DNA from 2 places in the Pectobacterium sp. PL64 genome. Region 2 is predicted to be linked to the other one. Evidence: predicted binding sites of a transcription regulator. Region 2 holds the regulator's gene; the other holds the start of a gene.
What was found. The regulator LexA, encoded in region 2, represses DNA repair genes until DNA is damaged. The targets are predictions, from matches to a motif close to TNCTGTATGTACATACAGNA.
Positions count from the first base shown of each region.

Region 1: sulA (SOS-induced cell division inhibitor SulA) is a predicted target of LexA. The motif match lies at 2,492-2,511, and genes of this name have one in related genera.

Region 1 covers NZ_CP092070.1:2,584,213-2,587,971, reverse strand. Annotated here, with positions in the region: gene matP (macrodomain Ter protein MatP) at 1-360, shown strand, start outside; gene ompA (porin OmpA) at 516-1,601, opposite strand; gene sulA (SOS-induced cell division inhibitor SulA) at 1,964-2,470, opposite strand; gene HP572_RS11530 (TfoX/Sxy family DNA transformation protein) at 2,694-3,314, shown strand; gene yccS (YccS family putative transporter) at 3,329-3,759, opposite strand, start outside.
Region 2 covers NZ_CP092070.1:63,609-67,367, forward strand. Annotated here, with positions in the region: gene plsB (glycerol-3-phosphate 1-O-acyltransferase PlsB) at 1-1,183, opposite strand, end outside; gene HP572_RS00270 (diacylglycerol kinase) at 1,311-1,676, shown strand; gene lexA (transcriptional repressor LexA) at 1,787-2,395, shown strand; gene HP572_RS00280 (CsbD family protein) at 2,854-3,063, shown strand; gene zur (zinc uptake transcriptional repressor Zur) at 3,119-3,628, opposite strand; gene HP572_RS00290 (pirin family protein) at 3,734-3,759, opposite strand, start outside.

The DNA of each region.
Region 1 (3,759 bases), 2.5 Mb from region 2:
CAAAGCGCTGCGGATGACGCCGTACAGGCATTGCTTAAAATGGAAAATCAGCCGGTGAAAGTGCTGGAGTGGATTGCACAATGTATGAATCCCTCCTTAGAAAACCGGATGAAGCAAACGATTCGTGCACGGCGTAAACGTCATTTCAACGCAGAGCATCAGCATACACGCAAGAAATCGATCGATCTGGAATATCTGGTCTGGCAGCGCCTTGCGGCTCTTGCTCAGAGACGTGGGGTGACCTTATCAGAAACGATTGTGCAGTTAATCGAAGACGCTGAGCACAAGGAAAAATATGCCAGCCAGATGTCGCTGCTTAAGCAGGATCTTAAAGCCATTCTGAATAAAGACGAGACGTGATTGGTATTTTTGTCATTGATCGCGCTGACAAACATGCATAAAAAAACGCAGGGAGCGTTTTTCAACGTTGCAAAGCAACGGCCTACAGGGTGACGGACAAGGATGTCCGCCATAAAAAAAACCTCGCCGGAGCGAGGTTTTTTTTCGTTAATAACTTAAGCCTGAGGCTGAGTTACAACGTCTTTGATGCCTTTAACTTCGATCTCTACGCGACGATCCGGTGCCAGGCAGTCGATCAGCGCAGCACGAGGTTTCACGTTGTCACAGGTAGAACCGGTAACTGGTTGAGATTTACCTAAGCCACGAGCAGAGACTTTGTTCGCAGGGATACCTTTAGAAACCAGGTAATCAACGACGCTCTGTGCGCGTTTTTCAGACAGGCCTTGGTTGTACTGCTCTGAACCTAAACGGTCAGTGAAGCCCAGAACAACAACGGAACCGTCTTTCGGATCCAGAGAGCTCAGCTGGGTGTACAGTTGATCCAGTGATTGCTGGCCTTCTGCTTTCAGCGTTGCTTTGTTGAAGTTGAACAGGACGTCAGATTTCAGCGTGAAACGCTTGGTTTCAACAACTGGAGCCGGAGCTGGAGTTGGAGCCGGAGCAACAACTGGTGCTACACGGTCATCCTGGCCGAAACGGTAAGACAGGCCAACGCTCATCAGCAGGTTGTCTGGACGGGCACCAACGGTACCAGCATCACCAATGTTGCTTACCCATTGGTAGTCAACACGTGCAGCCCAGTTTTTGTCGATAGCGTATTCAACACCAACTGCAGCCAGCGGAGAAACGCCAGTGTCGTCGTTGTTGATGTCGCCGCCGCCGATAGCCGCGTGGCTGTCTGCGCGCCATACCATGCCGCCCAGACGGCTATAAACGTCCAGATCAGGCAGAACTGGGTAGCTCAGTTTAGCAGCCAGTTGGATGCCCTGTGCTTTGAAGCTTGCGCTGTCTGCTCCGTTAGCAGCAGAACCTGCATACTTCATGCGGCCCAGCCAATCGTAGCCCATTTCAAAGCCCAGGTACGGGTTGGCTTGATAACCAACAAATGCACCAGCGCCTAACTTGCTTTTGATCGGGTTGTTATTGATACCGGTGTAACCATTGCCGTAGAAACCAGTATCGTGGAATTGAGACACACCCAGTTTACCACCGGTGTACCAGGTATTGTCTTTAGGAGCTGCTTGCGCGACGGTCGCGAAGCCAGCCAGTGCCACTGCAACTGCGATAGCTGTTTTTTTCATTTTACGCCTCATTATCATCCAAATCGGCAATTAACCCGGAGGGCTAATAAACCTTTGGTTAAAATCCTTTGGTCGGAGACTTTGCCCTTATTTATGACTCGCTGTCAGTCAACTGACGTTATAAAAGAGCAACTCCAGCGAGTTAAAGTCTACAACGTGATGAGAAAGTTACAAGTATGATGTGATTTACGTCATAAGAAAATCGCACGATTCATACATACTTGCTAACAAATAGTAGATGCTTTTGACAGATCTTACGCCTTTTAGCTGTATCAAATATATTCAAAAAGCCCGCAGAATACCGCTCTGCGGCGATCGACAAGACATATAACCTGGATAAGCTGAGAAAATTCTTAATTTACTTAATGATACAATGTCGAATGAATTTTAAGGCTAGGAAACAGTCTATAGGCGTCACCGCCAGCACTTTCTGGCCGCATAATAAAGCCATACGTATTTCCTGCCTGTGCGGCGTGTCGTAACCGAACCTTCTCTTCTTCCGTCAATTCGTGCGGTAACCAGCATAAAACAGCGCTGTAATTCCCTGTCAGCAAGGCTCTTTCCATGGCATCAACTGTAAACAGCGGATTGATGTGGTGGAGTTGCACCATTTTATCCAGCGGCAGCCCAGATTGCTGGACCCAGGGGCGGCTCAATTTTTGCTGCGGCGAAAGCCATAACAGCCAACGAGACTGCGTGCCTAGCTGCTGTAAAAGCGGTAATAACAGGTGTGTGACTATGGGCTGATCGGCGTTGTACACGATTTCGCTGATAATTCCACCTGTGGCAACCGAGGGCTCCGCAGCGTGTTGATTTGCAGAAAATGATGACGGCTCGATGTTGTGAGAGCGGATTGATTGCGTACGCATAATGAGTTCTACCCATAGTATTGCTGTATGAACATACAGTATCTGCTGTATGCGTGAAAATCAACCTGATTTTTTGAAAGCGCTTCGCATATTCCTTATGTAAGGGACAGTAAACACATTTACTGTTTGAAGCCGCATCGGGGCTGTGGTTAATTATTTGTTCCTGCTACAAATATTTTTAATTGTTCAGGACGAGATCATTTCAATACTAAGGATTATGGCAATGAAGCAATTATGCAAAAAAAGGATTTTGCAATCTCAGCAGTCTTTTTCATCTTTGGGGGACATCACTTCGCGTTCCCAATTTGGTGGCTACAGCATCGCAGCAAATAAAACGATTTTTGGACTGGTGTCGGAAGGGGAGCTTTATCTTCGCGCCAGTAAGAAGGATGAAAAATATTTTCAGCAGCGTGATATGCCTAATCTGATTTATACCAAGCGCGGTATGCCCGTTCCGTTGAATTACTTTCTTGTCGATGACGCATTATGGCAAGAATCTGAGCAGCTATTGTATTTCGCCCATCTGGCGTTGGGAGGCGCGCAGTATGATAAAGCAGTCAGAAGTACCAACGGGCGGTTAAAGGATCTTCCGAATCTTAACCACGATATCGAGCGGTTGCTGTGGAAAGCGGGGATCAAGAATGTCGATGAACTACAGCATTATGGTGCGAAAAACAGCTATCTTGAGTTGCGGAAGGTTCGCGCTAATCTGAGTGTTAACGTACTACTGGCGCTGGCTGGCGCCATTTGCGGCACACATCAGGCGGCACTCCCTCGCGGTATCCGCAATGAACTGTTGGAATGGTATAAAAACAATGCGGTCTCCAAAGGGCCAAAGCACTAAGGGATGCGTCTATTTCACTGTGTCATCATGTCATTTTTTAGCTGTACGAGTTCAGGTAAGAGACCGATCAGCAGGCCGATTTGCTGAATAATTAATGATTCTTTACTGTCTGACTCGGGTGAAAGGGATTGAAGGCTGGCGGTAATGGTTTTCAATCCCTGATTGATACGCAAACTTTCCTCTTCGCTACAGTGTAGCGCATCATCAACATGACAAACGGCATCATCCAGCAACTGCAGCGTTTCCGTTGAGGTAATTTTCCCGCGGTGTGCGCCAAGCGTCGAAATATAGCTTAGCAACGTATGATTCAGGCACATAAAGCGGAAGGCGCTGTCCAGCTTGCTTCTGGTAGCATGAGGTTCAGAAGACATATTCGACACAACGGATGCCAGTTCGGCATCGCAGTTATGCGCATCGCGGCGGGCAATACGATAAGGCAGGCTAT
Region 2 (3,759 bases):
GCCGGCCCGTGCGTGAGCGCCCGCCTTCCATGAAGTATTCAACCGAATAACCGCGGGCAAACAGCTCACCCAGATATTCACGGAAAATCGTGGAATACAGCTTGTTGCCTTTGAAGGTACGGCGAATAAAGAACGCGCCAAGACGGCGGAAGATAGGACCTGCTGGCCAGAAATTCAGGTTGATACCGGCGGCGATGTGCGGTGGCACTAAGCCTTGATGGTACAGGACGTAGGACAGCAGCAGATAATCCATGTGGCTGCGGTGGCAGGGCACATAGACAATGCCGTGGCCATCCTGCGCCAACTGACGAACGCGTTCGGCGTTGTGGACGTTAATCCCCTGATAAAGGCGGTTCCACGTCCAGCTTAATACGCGATCCGACAGACGCACGGCTTCGTAGGAGAAGTCAGCGGCGATTTCTTCCATTAGCGCAATAGCGTTCTGCTGCGCTTTCTCAGTAGAAATCTTCTTACTGCGCGCCTCATCGTCTACGGCTTTCTTGATCGCTTTGGAATCCAGCAGCTTGTTAAATAGCTCCTGACGCACCGGCAAACGTGGCCCAACTGCCGCCAAACGTTGGCGAGAGAAGTGCATACGTGCGACACGCGCCAGTTTGTGGGCTATGGTTTTGTCAGTACCATGCTCGGTCGCCATATAACGTAGCGACACCGGGCTGGAGAAGCGGACAAAGCTGTCGCGGCCTAGCCACAGGACGGCGAAGAATTTCTCAATGCCGTTGAGCAAGCGCAGATGCGGTGTGGCCTGAGTGTGGCCTTCCCGACCCGGAGAGCGCCCAAACATCACAGAAACTGGCACCATCTGTACGTCTAAATCTGGATTGGCACGATGCAGATCCAGATAGTCGTGAAACAGCTTGACGGATTTCTGTTTGGGAACGTAATAGCGGAAGACGCGCGGCCCGTCATTAATAAAGACGTGGCTAGGAAGTTCGACGCCATTGAATTCGAACGACTGCGAGGGATCGGGTAGCCCCAATGCCAGGCATTTCGCACGTAGCGTCAAGAGATCCGCCTGAGAGTTATAAGGCAGAACATAGAGTATAGGACGTGAGGGATCTAACCCTAGCTCGACCACCGGATCTGCGGGAATAACTTTGCTCTTCACCAACAGTTTCAGTGGGAGATTCAATAATTTATAGTAAATTTTACGCCAACCTGACATAACAACATGGAGCCTCTTGTTAGCAATGCGCCGCAAGGATACCAGAAACTGCGCCGGAGATCTGTGGTGATGAGACAACGTAAGCGCGTTAAAATGCGAACTATTTTGCATAAATAGCGGAGGATAAATGAATAAAGCAACGGGGATGACCCGGATCATTAAAGCGACCGGTTATTCCTTTAAGGGGTTGAAGCAGGCGTGGCAGCATGAGGCGGCATTTCGTCAGGAAACGATACTGACCCTTGTCGGCGTCATTATCGCGTGTTTACTGCCGGTTACGCTGGTCGAAAAACTGCTGCTTATCGGGTCTGTGGTACTGATTATGCTGTTTGAGCTGGCCAATAGCGCCATTGAAGCCGTGGTTGATCGCATTGGTCTCGAGCACCACGAATTATCCGGTCGGGCGAAAGATATTGGCTCGGCGGCTGTCTTTGTTGCCATCCTGTTAGCCGCTGTCGTCTGGGGCAGCATCCTCTGGCAACATTTTGCCTGACGGCGCGCATAAATGAGTAAAAGTCAGGGGCTTTGCCGAGATCTCCATTCCCAATTGTGGCTTACCTGTATATACTCACAGCAAGACTGTATAAACAACCAGGGGGCGGAATGAAAGTATTAACAGCAAGGCAGCAGCAGGTTTATGACCTGATCCGCGATCATATTGCGCAAACCGGAATGCCGCCAACGCGCGCGGAAATTGCTCAACAGCTGGGGTTTCGCTCTCCTAATGCGGCTGAAGAGCATCTGAAAGCGCTGGCGCGTAAAGGCGTGATTGAGATTGTATCGGGCGCGTCTCGTGGTATTCGTCTGCTAATGGAAGAAGAGACGGGTATTCCTCTGGTTGGCCGCGTGGCCGCAGGTGAACCCCTGCTGGCACAGGAACATATCGAGTGTCACTATCAGGTTGACCCTGCGATGTTCAAACCTAGCGCTGATTTTTTGCTGCGGGTGAGCGGCATGTCGATGAAAGATATCGGTATTATGGATGGTGATTTACTGGCCGTGCATAAAACAGAAGATGTGCGCAACGGTCAGATTGTCGTCGCGCGTATTGACGATGAGGTGACGGTGAAGCGCCTGAAAAAGCAGGGCAATACGGTACACCTCCTCGCTGAAAATGAAGAGTTTGCCCCGATTGTTGTCGATCTGCGTCAGCAAAGCTTTTCGATAGAAGGCTTAGCGGTTGGCGTGATTCGTAACAGCGACTGGAGCTAACCATTCGCAGAGATGCACTGCTCGTTTGTCTGGGTCAGTGCATCATGTTCTGTTTGTTAATCTGCTAACCATATACATTTAGTTACATTTCGCGTGCGTTTTCTACTATCCCATTACCTCCTGTTTTTTCACCGCTTTTTGCGGTTATTTTCCCTTTATCAATGCTCGTTCCAGTTACAGATTCCTGATTTTTCATTCAAAGTAAAATATTCGACTATAATTTTTATCAAGGTAAGCATTTTTATCTTGATTGTGTGGCGATAGATCAGTTTGACGATCGAGTATTAGCCATCACATTTTGATAGCCCGGTAATCAAGGGAGACAGTGGCGAAGAGCACCGTCATGGTTCACAGAGTTATGATGCTGCTTACTGAATACATCTATTTATCTGAAACTGACGCATACGTCGGTAGTTACGATTTTTTATGCGAAATTCACCTAAGGTACGGAGATTCTTATGAATAAAGACCAAGCCAGCGGTAACTGGAAACAGTTTAAAGGTAAAGCGAAAGAGCAATGGGGCAAATTAACGGATGACGATCTGACGGTCATCGAAGGTAAACGTGACCAACTGGTGGGGAGAATCCAGGAGCGTTACGGGTACGAAAAAGAAGCGGCAGAGAAAGAAGTGAAACACTGGGAAGAGCACCACAAATATCATTGGTAGCTATCACTGGTCACCAAGGTGATGTATCCCCACAGAAAAAACGATAGCCCTTGGGCTATCGTTTTTTAATCGGAACGGTATGGTCGTGACCGCAATGGTCCGGCTGCTTGCATGATGCAACTTCCTGACAGCCTCCACACAAGCCGTGTGCTTCCACCACGCTGTGACGCAGCGTAAATCCCGACTGTTGCGCCAGACTACGCAGCGTTTCTTCCACACCTTCGGTTTGACGTTCTGTAACCTGCCCGCAGCGGTCGCAGATGAAAAGGGCAGACGTGTGACTGTGGTCTTCGATATGGTGGCAGAGCACGTAGCTGTTGTTGGATTCGACGCGGTGAATGAAGCCTTGTTCCAGCAGAAAATCCAGCGCGCGATAGACAGTCGGCGGCTTCGCCTGAGGTTCGGAAACGCGCAGCAGGTCCAGCAGGTCATAAGCGCTGATAGCACCGGACTGCTGTGCCATAAGGCGTAAAACCTCTAACCGCTGTGGCGTGAGACGCACAGCGCGCTGCTGACAAATCTGTTCAGCCTGGGCAAGAAGTTTGTCCTGTTTGGTTGAATCCATTGTCATATCACCCTGACGCATTGAGGAACAAGACGGATATCTTACCACGACTGAATAAAAACGCCGAACTGGCGGCGTTTTCCTGTGAAGACGAGGATAGAAGCGCTATACGACCAGATCGATGAGCAGCG